Regions from separate parts of the Pseudomonas sp. XP1 genome, predicted to be linked through region 2. Evidence: predicted binding sites of a transcription regulator. Region 2 holds the regulator's gene; the other holds the start of a gene.
The links. The regulator FliA, encoded in region 2, starts transcription of late flagellar genes. The targets are predictions, from matches to a motif close to CTAAAGTTTNNNNNNNNNNNGCCGNTAA.
Positions count from the first base shown of each region.

Region 1: motA (flagellar motor stator protein MotA) is a predicted target of FliA. The motif match lies at 2,590-2,617, and genes of this name have one in related genera.

Region 1 covers NZ_JBNRIJ010000030.1:38,887-44,628, forward strand. The annotation lists partial or broken gene asd (archaetidylserine decarboxylase) at 1-152, opposite strand, end outside; gene ACK1U9_RS20750 (rhodanese-like domain-containing protein) at 162-971, opposite strand; gene ACK1U9_RS20755 (HDOD domain-containing protein) at 1,016-2,551, opposite strand; gene motA (flagellar motor stator protein MotA) at 2,682-3,533, shown strand; gene motB (flagellar motor protein MotB) at 3,537-4,550, shown strand; gene rsgA (small ribosomal subunit biogenesis GTPase RsgA) at 4,740-5,742, opposite strand, start outside.
Region 2 covers NZ_JBNRIJ010000002.1:194,970-200,711, forward strand. The annotation lists gene flhF (flagellar biosynthesis protein FlhF) at 1-420, shown strand, start outside; gene fleN (flagellar synthesis regulator FleN) at 514-1,347, shown strand; gene fliA (RNA polymerase sigma factor FliA) at 1,344-2,084, shown strand; gene ACK1U9_RS03225 (chemotaxis response regulator CheY) at 2,188-2,562, shown strand; gene ACK1U9_RS03230 (protein phosphatase CheZ) at 2,583-3,371, shown strand; gene ACK1U9_RS03235 (chemotaxis protein CheA) at 3,384-5,615, shown strand; gene ACK1U9_RS03240 (protein-glutamate methylesterase/protein-glutamine glutaminase) at 5,662-5,742, shown strand, end outside.

The DNA of each region.
Region 1 (5,742 bases), on a different contig from region 2:
TCGCTCATGTTGACCTGATAACGCTTGGCGAACCAGGCGGTGAAGGCGTTCTTGAACCAGCGCACGCGGCACTCGGCGATGCAGCCGGCCAGCCGCGACAGCAGGTGGTGCGGCAGCAGGTATTGGCTGATGATGAACAAACGGGATTTCATTCAGGTTCCTTAGACTTCTACAGGCGTGTCCGGGTGGTTGCCCCATTCGCTCCACGAGCCGGCGTAGGCCTTGACGCGCGGGTAGCCTAGGGCCTTGGCCACCAGGTAGGTGAAACCGGAGCGGCGGTGGGTCTGGCAGTGGGTGATCACCTCCTTGTCGGGGGTGATACCCAGCTTCTGCAGAACTTCGGCGATGTCCTTGCGGATGCGCAGGTGGTCGTTGAGATCCATGCCGGCGGTCCATTCGAAGTTGATCGCGCCGGGGATGTGGCCGCCCTTGGCTGCCAGTACTTTCTCACCGCTGAATTCCTGCGGTCCACGGGCGTCCCAGATGACCAGATCGTCGGCGCCCAGGCGGCTTTGCAGGTACTCGCGGGTGGCGGTTGGCGAACTGTCGATGCGCAGGTGCACCGGCGTGTTGCCGCTGGCGGGCACTTCTGTGGAGAGCTTGTCGGCGGGCCAGGCCTGGATGCCGCCATTGAGGTAGTGGTAACGCTTGTGGCCGATCACGTCGAGCAGCCAGATGAAGCGCCCGGCCCAGCCGCCGCCCTCATCGTCATACACCACATACACGGCATCGTCGCGGTGGCCGAGTTCGCTGAACAGTTTTTCCAGCTCACCCAGGGCCGGCAGCAGGCCGGGTGCGGGGGGCTGGCCGAGCTGGGTACGCTTGCCTTCGACAAAGCGTGCGCCGGGAATATGCCCGCTGACATAGCGGTTGGCGCTGCTCAGGTCGACCAGGATCAGCTGTGGCGAATCCAGGCGCGGTAGCAGGTCCGCGGCTTCGATCACCAGGGGCAGGCCTGAAAAGTCAGTCATCCACGGTCTCCAGTGTGGAAAGAGGGGCGATTGTAGCGCAAGGCTCAGGCCTTGCGGTTGGCAAACACCGACAGCGCCCGTTCAGTGCACTGTGCGGTCTTGCCGAAGGCTTGAACGCTGACATCGGCCAGCGGCCGGCAGCCCTGGTCAGCCACCATCAGCATCAGTACCTGGTCCGCCACCGCCAGCGAGCGCAGCAGCACGTGCTCGCTGCGGAACAAGGCGCGCAGCGGGGCCGGCAGCAGGGCCGAGAACTGGCTGTGGTTTTCCGGGGTAATACGTAATTGACCGGCCTTTGCCAGCAGCTTTTGCAGCAGTTTGTTCTGCGCCACCGGCAGTACCAGCGCCCCGGCTTCCTTGGGCAGGCCGGCCATCTGCTGCACGCGCAGCTGGTCGTTTGCCTTGTCCAGGCTCAGCAGCAGGATCCTCTGCATGCCAGAGACCAGAAGGGCCTCGATAACATGGGTGGCCAGGTGCACGCTGTTGGTGAACGGGCTGGGCTGGGCCAGAAGGTCCTGGCACAGCTTGCGCCAGCGCGCCAATTCGTCGCTGGTGGGCGGTGGCGGAGCCAGCATGTCGGGGTGCGGGCGGCGCTGGTGCCAGGGCCAGATCAGCGCTTCGGCCGGGTGGAACAGGGCATGCTGGGCGTGGCGGCGGGCGCTGGCCGCAGCCTGCTGGTGCACTTGCTGTTGCACGTCGTCCAGCGAGGTCTGCAGGTACAGGGCGGTCAACAGCTGCCAGCGCAACAGGTGCGGGTTATCCCAGCCCACTTGTGCCGCCAGGGCCAGGTTGTTGGCCAGCAGCACGGTGTTGGCCGGCTGGTTGAACCAGCGGCGCAGGCCTGGCTCGGCGTCCAGGCGGTGTTGCTGGCTTAGCAGGTCCGGGTCGCGGGCAATACTGAGCACCTGGGCCAGTTGTTCGCGCTCTTCCAGCAGCAGGCGGTAACCCTGGGTCACCCATTGTGGCAGGCGCCAGTACTCCGCCATGGTCTGGCACAGTTCCATGATGCGCACGCCAAACAGTTCTTCCTCGACATGGGCGGCGTCTTCACCCTTGTGGATAACCCGCAGCTCCCAGGTATCGAGCAGCTTGGGGTAGGCCAACGCCAGCGGCCAGAGTGGCGACAGGAACAACAGGCTGCCCCAGTGGATTTCCTGCCACAGCCGTGCCAGACGGCTGGCGAACAGGCCGCTAGCCTGCTGCGAGGCGTGCTGGCTGATCAGCTGAAACTGGCACAGTACCGGTGGGATTTCTTCTACGGGCACCGCTGGCAGGCGTTTGAGCAGCTGTTCGCTACGCTCGAGGCCCAGGCGGTTGAGGGCGACTTCCAGGCTTTCGGCGGGCTCTGCCAGGCTGGCATTGGTGGGATGATTGGCTTCGCGCATCACCGACAGCACCAGTGCCGGGCTATCCTGCATCAGTTCGGCGATATCCCGCAGCGAGCGGCGGTTATCGTGGATGGCGGCCATGACCCGGTCGTAGCTGTGCTTCGGCACGGGGATGCGAACACTCTCGAGCAGCTTTACCCAGGCCTCTAGCGTACGTGGAGCCTGAGCGGGCACCTTGGTTTCAATTGGCATTTTGACATCAGTCCGAACTGGCTTTTCGCATTGAGTGGCTATAGTCTGGCGCAGTTCTGCCGATAAGTAGAAGAAGAGTTTTAAAGCTCCCGTCTCTTCCCCTGACCACGACAGCAAGTGCTTTGAACCTATGGCTAAAATTATCGGCATCATCGTCGTATTCGCGAGCGTGCTCGGCGGATACGTGCTTTCCCACGGCAAGATCGCGGCGCTGATCCAGCCGTTCGAAGTACTGATCATCGGCGGTGCGGCCTTTGGTGCATTCCTGCAGGCCAACCCCGGCCACATGACCATGCACGTCATCAAGAAGTCGATGAAGATGTTCGGCTCGCGCTTCACTCATGCCTTCTACCTGGAAGTGCTGGGCCTGGTGTACGAAATCCTCAACAAGAGCCGGCGCGAAGGCATGATGGCCATCGAGGCCGACATCGAGGATGCCGCCGCCAGCCCGATCTTCGCCAAGTACCCGACGGTACTGGCCGATGAGCGCATGACCGCGTTCGTCTGCGACTACCTGCGCATCATGTCCACCGGCAACATGGCCCCGCACGAACTCGAAGGCCTGTTCGACATGGAACTGCTGAGCATGAAGGAAGAACTGGAGCACCCGTCCCATGCGGTGACCGGCATCGCCGACGGCATGCCCGGCTTCGGTATCGTTGCGGCCGTACTGGGGATCGTGGTGACCATGGCCTCGCTCGGCGATGGTGACCAGGCCTCCATCGGCCTTCATGTGGGTGCGGCACTGGTGGGTACCTTCTTCGGTATTCTGGCGGCCTACGGCTTCTTCGGCCCATTGGCCAAGTGCCTGGAGCACGATGCCAAGGAAGAGCTGAACCTCTACGAATCGATCAAGGCTTCGCTGGTGGCCTCGGCCTCGGGCATGCCGCCTTCGCTGGCGGTCGAGTTCGGGCGCAAGGTGCTGTATCCCAAGCACCGCCCAAGCTTCGCCGAACTGGAACAAGCGGTTCGCGGTCGCTGAGTCATGGAGAACAATCAGCCCATCATCGTCAAGCGCGTCAAGCGCTTTGGCGGCGGCCACCACGGCGGCGCCTGGAAAATCGCCTTCGCCGACTTCGCCACGGCGATGATGGCGTTCTTCCTGGTGCTGTGGCTGTTGTCCACAGCCACCCCGGAACAGAAGATTGCCATTGCCGGCTACTTCAAGGACCCGATCGGTTTCTCGGAAAGCGGAACGCCCTACGTCATCGACCTGGGGGGCTCGCCTCAGCTGGCTCCGGAGAAGACCATCAACCCCGAAGCCAAGTCGGAACCGACGCCTGATACCAGCATCCAGCTGGACAAGGACCAGGTAGAGACCATGGCCGAGCAGGTCGAGCGTGAGCGCCTGGAGTTGCTGCTGCAGGAACTGCAGAACAAGGTGGAAGAGAACCCGCAGCTGCAGAAGTTCAAGGACCAGATCCTGTTCGAGATCACCCAGGACGGCCTGCGCATCCAGATCATGGACGCCGAGAACCGGCCGATGTTCGACATTGGCAGTGCGCGCCTGCAGCCGTACTTCGAGGACATCCTGCTGGCCATGGCCGACACCATCAAGGCGGTGCCGAACAAGATCAGCATCAGTGGCCACACCGACGCCAAGCCTTATGCCGGCAGTGGCGAGTTCGGCAACTGGGAACTGTCGGCCAACCGCGCCAACGCCGCGCGCCGTGCACTGGTGGCCGGCGGCTACCCGGATGGCCAGGTGGCGCGGGTGGTGGGTTATGCCTCGTCGTCGCTGTTCGATCGCAAGGACCCGTTCAACCCGGTCAACCGCCGCATCGACATCATCGTGCTGACCAAGAAGGCCCAGCGTAATATCGAAGGCGAGCAGGGCGCACCAGAAGCACCGGCTGCCGAGCCTGCGCCGCCGGCCGCTGCGGCACCGGCGGCGCCAGGGGAAGCCGGGCAGGCCCCCATGCAGCCGCGTGAACTGCGCCAGAAGCTGAACATCTTCGAAGAGGGGACGCTGAAGATGGATGAGGCCAAGGACCAGTAAACCCTTTTTCGTCTTGCGCGGTCCCTTGTGGGAGCGGCCTTGTGTCGCGAAAGGGCCGCAACGCGGCCCCGGCAATATTTGCATTAATGCTGATATCTGGGGCCGCTGCGCGCCCCTTTCGCGACGCAAGGCCGCTCCCACAGGATCGCGCCGTAGCTGAAGCCGGCGCAGAACCTGTGGCGCAAGCGGTCAGTAAGCGTCTTCCGGCAAACTGGCAATGATCGAGCGATAGCTGTTCATCCGTTGCTGCTTGATACGCCCTTCGTCCAGCGCCTTGAGCAGCGCGCAGCCCGGTTCGCGATCATGCTTGCAGTCGCGGAAGCGGCAGGTGCCGAACAGGTCGCGGAATTCGATGAAACCATCCTCCACATCACTGCGGCTGACGTGACCCAGGCCGAACTCGCGGATGCCTGGCGAGTCGATCAGGTCGCCACCATTGGGGAAGTGGTACAACCGCGCGGTGGTGGTGGTGTGGGTGCCCTGGCCAGACCATTCCGACAGGTCGCCGACACGGGTGCCAGCGTCCGGCAGCAGGCTGTTGACCAGCGACGACTTGCCCACCCCCGACTGGCCGACGAACACGCTGATGTGGCCGTCGAGCATCTGTTGCAGGCGTTGCATACCGTCGCCGTGATGTGCCGAGACTTCCAGCAGCGGGTAGCCCAGCTCGCGGTACACCTCCAGCAGCGCATGCAGGCCCGGGCCGTTCTCGTCGTTGATCAGGTCGGCCTTGTTCAGCAGCAGCAGTGGGCGAATGCCTGCATGTTCCGCTGCCACCAGGTAACGGTCGATCAGGTTGGGGTGCGGTTCGGGCGCGGGGGCGAAGACGATCACGATCAGGTCGACGTTGGCCGCCACCGGCTTCAGCTGACCGTGGTTGTTCGGCCGGCACAGCTCGGTGCTGCGCGGCATCTGCGCGACAATCACGCCAATGCCCTGATTGCCCGCACGCCATACCACGCGGTCGCCGGTAACCAGCGCCGGCAGGTTGGCGCGCAAGTGGCAGCGGAACACCTGGCCTGCGGCTTCACCGTCCTGGGCTTCCACTTCTACCTGCACACCGAAGTGCGCAATCACCAGGCCCAGTTGTTCCGGCCCCAGGTCGCCACCCTCCAGTTCCTGTAACACGTGTTGTTCGCGTTTGGCCGCACGCGCGGCGCGCTCGTTCTGGATTTTTTCGATGCGCCAGTTC
Region 2 (5,742 bases):
GTGGTGCTGATCGATACCGCCGGCCTGCAGGCCAGCGACCCGGCCCTGCGCATGCAGCTGGACACCCTGGCCGGGCGTGGCATCGCCGCGAAGAACTACCTGGTGCTGGCCACTACCAGCCAGAAGCAGGTGCTGACTGCCGCCTACCACAGCTACAAGCGCTGCGGCCTGGCCGGTTGCATCCTGACCAAACTCGATGAAACGGCGAGCCTTGGCGACGTGCTGAGCCTTGCCATCAGTCATGAACTGCCGGTGGCCTACCTGACAGATGGGCCGCGCATTCCTGACGACGTGCACCTGCCTCGAGGGCACCAGTTGGTCTCCCGCGCGGTCAATGTGCAGCAACAGGACGAGCCCAGCGAAGAGGCCATGGCCGACATGTTCGCTGATCTCTATCACAACCCACGGCGAGCGGGTTGATGATGAAGCGTGTGCAAGGTAGCTATGCCAAAGGGTACGCAGAATTGCCCTACGTGTGGCCTGAGTCCCAGCGAGACAAGGTAAAGAACAGACATGGGTAGCATGCATCCCGTACAGGTGATCGCCGTGACCGGTGGCAAAGGTGGCGTCGGCAAGACTAACGTTTCAGTGAACCTGTCCCTGGCGCTGGCCGAGCTTGGCCGCAGGGTCATGCTGCTCGACGCCGACCTGGGCCTGGCCAATGTCGATGTGTTGCTGGGCCTTACCCCCAAGCGGACCCTGGCCGATGTCATCGAAGGTCGCTGCGAGCTGCGCGATGTGATGTTGCAGGGCCCCGGTGGCGTGCGCATCGTGCCGGCTGCCTCGGGCACGCAGAGCATGGTGCACCTGGCCCCGGCCCAGCATGCCGGGCTGATCCAGGCGTTCAGCGAAGTCGGCGACAACCTCGACGTGCTGGTGATCGATACTGCTGCCGGTATCGGTGATTCGGTGGTCAGCTTCGTCCGCGCCGCCCAGGAAGTGCTGCTGGTGGTATGCGACGAACCCACCTCGATCACCGATGCCTACGCCCTGATCAAGCTGCTCAACCGCGACTACGGCATGAACCGTTTCCGGGTGCTGGCCAACATGGCGCAGAGTCCGCAGGAGGGCCGCAACCTGTTCGCCAAACTGACCAAGGTCACCGACCGCTTCCTCGACGTTGCCCTGCAGTACGTGGGCGCCGTGCCGTATGACGAGTGCGTGCGCAAGGCCGTGCAGAAGCAGCGCGCCGTATACGAAGCCTTCCCACGCTCCAAATGCGCGCTGGCCTTCAAGGCGATTGCCCAGAAGGTCGACAGCTGGCCGCTGCCGGCCAACCCGCGCGGCCATCTGGAGTTCTTTGTCGAGCGCCTGGTGCAGCCCACCAGCGCGGGACCTGTGCTATGAACGCCAGCGGTTTCAAGATGTACAGCCGGGCGTCGAAAGACGCCCAGTACGAGCTGATCGAGCGCTACGCCCCGCTGGTCAAGCGCATCGCCTACCACCTGCTGGCGCGGCTGCCAGCCAATGTGCAGGTCGAGGACCTGATCCAGGCCGGCATGATCGGCCTGCTGGAAGTGGCCAACAAGTACGACGCCAGCAAGGGCGCCAGCTTCGAAACCTACGCCGGCATTCGCATTCGCGGGGCCATGCTCGATGAAGTGCGCAAGGGCGATTGGGCACCGCGTTCGGTGCACCGCAACACCCGCATGGTCAGCGACGCGATGCGTGCGGTTGAAGCCCGAACCGGTCGTGACGCTAAAGATCATGAAGTTGCTGCCGAACTCCAATTGAGTCTCGATGATTACTACGGGATCTTGAACGATACCCTGGGCAGCCGCCTGTTCAGCTTCGACGACCTGCTGCAGGACGGCGAGCACGAAGGGCTGCATGAGGATGGCGCCAGTGGCCAGGTGGAACCTGCGCGTGGCCTGGAAGACGAGCGCTTCCAGGCTGCCCTGACCGAGGCCATCGCCAACCTGCCGGAGCGTGAGCGCCTGGTGCTGGCGCTGTACTACGACGAAGAGCTGAACCTCAAGGAAATTGGTGAGGTGCTGGGGGTCAGCGAGTCGCGGGTCAGCCAGTTGCACAGCCAGTGTGCCGCGCGCCTGCGCAGCCGCCTGGGGGAATGGCGGGCGCGTTGAGCCCGCTGTCGTTGCAGTCGTTTTCTACGTTGTACCGAATTGTGAATGCGCGCTCGGGGCCGAGCGCGTTTGAGACTGCTTGGAGGTCTACTTGAACAAAGACATGAAAATCCTCATCGTTGACGACTTTTCGACGATGCGGCGGATCATCAAGAACCTGTTGCGTGACCTGGGCTTCACCAACACCGAAGAAGCCGATGACGGCACCACGGCGCTGCCGATGCTGGAGAACGGCCACTATGACTTCCTGGTGACCGACTGGAACATGCCCGGCATGTCCGGTATCGACCTGCTGCGCAAGGTGCGTGCCCACGATCGCCTGAAAACCATGCCGGTGCTGATGGTGACCGCCGAAGCCAAGCGCGACCAGATCATCGAAGCGGCCCAGGCCGGCGTCAATGGCTACGTTGTGAAGCCGTTCACCGCCCAGGTGCTCAAAGAAAAGATCGAGAAGATCTTCGAACGCGTCAACGGCTGAGTCACGTCAGGGGGCGCGCCATGGATTCATCACAAACGTCTTTGGGCGAGTTCGAATCGACCCTGAAGAAGCATGCCCAGGAGCTGGTCGAAAGCCTGGAGCGTGGCCGTTTCGGCGAGGCGGTGCAGCTGATTCACGAGCTGAACCAGACCCGTGATCGCGGCCTGTACCAGGAAGTCGGCAAGCTGACCCGCGAGCTGCATAGTGCCATCGTCAGTTTCCAGATCGACCCGACCATGCCGCAGGCCGAGGAGGTGTCGCAGATAACCGACGCCACCGAGCGCCTGTCGTACGTGGTCAGGCTCACCGAGGGCGCGGCCAACCGCACCATGGACCTGGTCGAGGAAAGCACCCCGGTGCTCAACGACCTGGCCAGCGAGGCCGAGGCCCTGAGCACCGACTGGCAGCGTTTCATGCGCCGCGAAGTGGCTGCGCCGGAGTTCCGAGACCTGGTCAAGCGCGTCGACAGTTTCCTGACGCTCAGCGCCGAAGGTAACCGCAAGGTCGCCGGCCACCTCAACGACATTCTGCTGGCCCAGGACTATCAGGACCTGACCGGCCAGGTGATCAAGCGCGTCACCACCCTGGTCACCGAGGTGGAAAGCAACCTGCTCAAACTGGTGTTGATGGCCAGCCAGGTCGACCGCTTTGCGGGCATCCAGCATGACCACGATCAACTGCGCGCAGAAAAAGATCGAGAAAAACATCCGACTCGGGGTGAAGGTCCGCAGATTCATGCCGATAAGCGTGAAGATGTCGTGTCCGGTCAGGACGATGTCGATGATCTGCTGTCCAGCCTGGGTTTTTAAGGAGCACGTTTGATGAGCTTCGGCGCCGATGAAGAAATCCTCCAGGATTTCCTGGTAGAAGCCGGCGAAATTCTTGAGCAACTGTCCGAGCAACTGGTCGAGCTGGAAAGCCGGCCCGACGATGCCGACCTGCTCAATGCGATCTTTCGCGGTTTCCACACTGTAAAAGGGGGCGCCGGCTTCCTTCAGCTGAACGAGCTGGTGGAGTGCTGCCATATCGCCGAGAACGTGTTCGACGTCCTGCGCAAAGGTGAGCGCCGGGTCGACGCGGAACTGATGGATGTGGTGCTCGAGGCACTGGACACGGTCAACAGCATGTTTGGCCAGGTGCGCGAGCGCGCCGAAGTGACCCCGGCTACCCCCGAGCTGCTGGCCGCGCTGTCGCGCCTGGCCGAGCCGGGCGGCGCAGAAGCCGTCGAGGCGCCTGCCGCTGCGGCACCGGAGCCGGTTGCCGAAGCGCCGGTGGAAGAGCAGGACATCACCGACAGCGAGTTCGAACAACTGCTCGATTCGCTCGATGCGGTCAAGGCACAAGCTGCGGCCGACGAGCAGATGCAGGGCGAGACCGTCAGCAGCGCAGGTGACGAAATCAGCGACGCCGAGTTCGAGTCGCTGCTCGACCAGTTGCACGGCAAAGGCCAGTTCAGCGCCGAGGTTGCCGCGCAGCCGGTTGCCAGCGCGCCGGAAGCGGCCAGCGACGAAATTACCGACGCCGAGTTCGAATCGCTGCTGGACCAGTTGCATGGCAAGGGTACCTTCCAGGCCGATGCCTTGCCTGGTGCCAAGGCGCCGGCGCCTGCTGCAACTGACACCAGTGCAGCCAGCGATGAAATCAGCGAGCACGAGTTCGAGGCGCTGCTGGACCAGTTGCACGGCAAGGGCAAGTTCGGTGGCGATGTTGCCGCCGTCGAAGCCCCGGCTGCAGCCAAGGCGCAAGCGCCGGTCGTGGCCAAGGCCGACAGCCAGCCCGTGGCCAAGCCAGCAGCAGCTGCGCCGGCACCGGCGCCTGCCAGCAAACCTGCCGCAGCACCTCGCGCCCCGGCCCCGGCCGCCGACAAGCATGGTGCCAGTGAAGCGGAAACCACCGTGCGGGTCGATACCGCGCGCCTGGACGAGATCATGAACATGGTCGGCGAACTGGTGCTGGTGCGTAACCGCCTGGTGCGCCTGGGGCTGAACAGCGGTGACGAGGCCATGTCCAAGGCGGTGTCCAACCTCGACGTGGTCACCGCCGACCTGCAGACCGCGGTGATGAAAACCCGCATGCAGCCGATCAAGAAAGTCTTCGGCCGCTTCCCGCGCCTGGTGCGCGACCTGGCCCGCCAGCTCAAGAAGGAGATCAACCTGGAGCTGGTCGGCGAAGAGACCGACCTCGACAAGAACCTGGTCGAGGCCCTGGCCGACCCGTTGGTGCACCTGGTGCGCAACGCCGTCGACCATGGCGTGGAAATGCCCGAAGAGCGTGAAGCCGCCGGCAAGGCGCGCACCGGCCGGGTGGTGCTGTCGGCCGAGCAGGAAGGCGATCACATCCTGCTGTCGATCTCTGACGACGGCAAGGGCATGGACCCCAACATCCTGCGTGCCAAGGCCGTGGAAAAGGGCCTGATGGACAAGGACGCCGCCGATCGCCTGAGCGAGTCGGACTGCTACAACCTTATCTTCGCCCCGGGCTTCTCGACCAAGACCGAGATTTCCGATGTGTCCGGCCGCGGTGTGGGCATGGACGTGGTGAAGACCAAGATCTCCCAGCTCAACGGCTCGATCAACATCTTCTCGGCCAAGGGCCAGGGCTCGAAGATCGTCATCAAGGTGCCGCTGACCCTGGCGATCATGCCCACCCTGATGGTGATGCTGGGCAACCAGGCGTTCGCCTTCCCGCTGGTCAACGTCAACGAGATCTTCCACCTCGACCTGTCGCGTACCAACGTGGTCGACGGCCAGGAAGTGGTGATCGTGCGCGACAAGGCGCTGCCGCTGTTCTACCTCAAGCGCTGGCTGGTCCAGGGCCAGGTGCACGAAGAGCAGCATGAGGGCCACGTGGTGATCCTGTCGGTCGGTACCCAGCGTATCGGCTTTGTCGTCGATCAACTGGTTGGCCAGGAAGAAGTGGTAATCAAGCCGCTGGGCAAGATGCTGCAGGGCACCCCGGGCATGTCCGGGGCCACCATCACCGGCGACGGTCGCATTGCGTTGATTCTCGACGTCCCGAGCATGCTCAAGCGTTACGCCGCGCGGCGTATTTGATTTCGGTGGCGCACCCTGGCGGGTTGCGCCACCTAATGGAGTGTTTATGGCAGTCAAGGTCCTGGTGGTGGATGATTCCGGTTTCTTCCGCCGCCGCGTCTCGGAAATCCTCTCAGCGGATCCGACG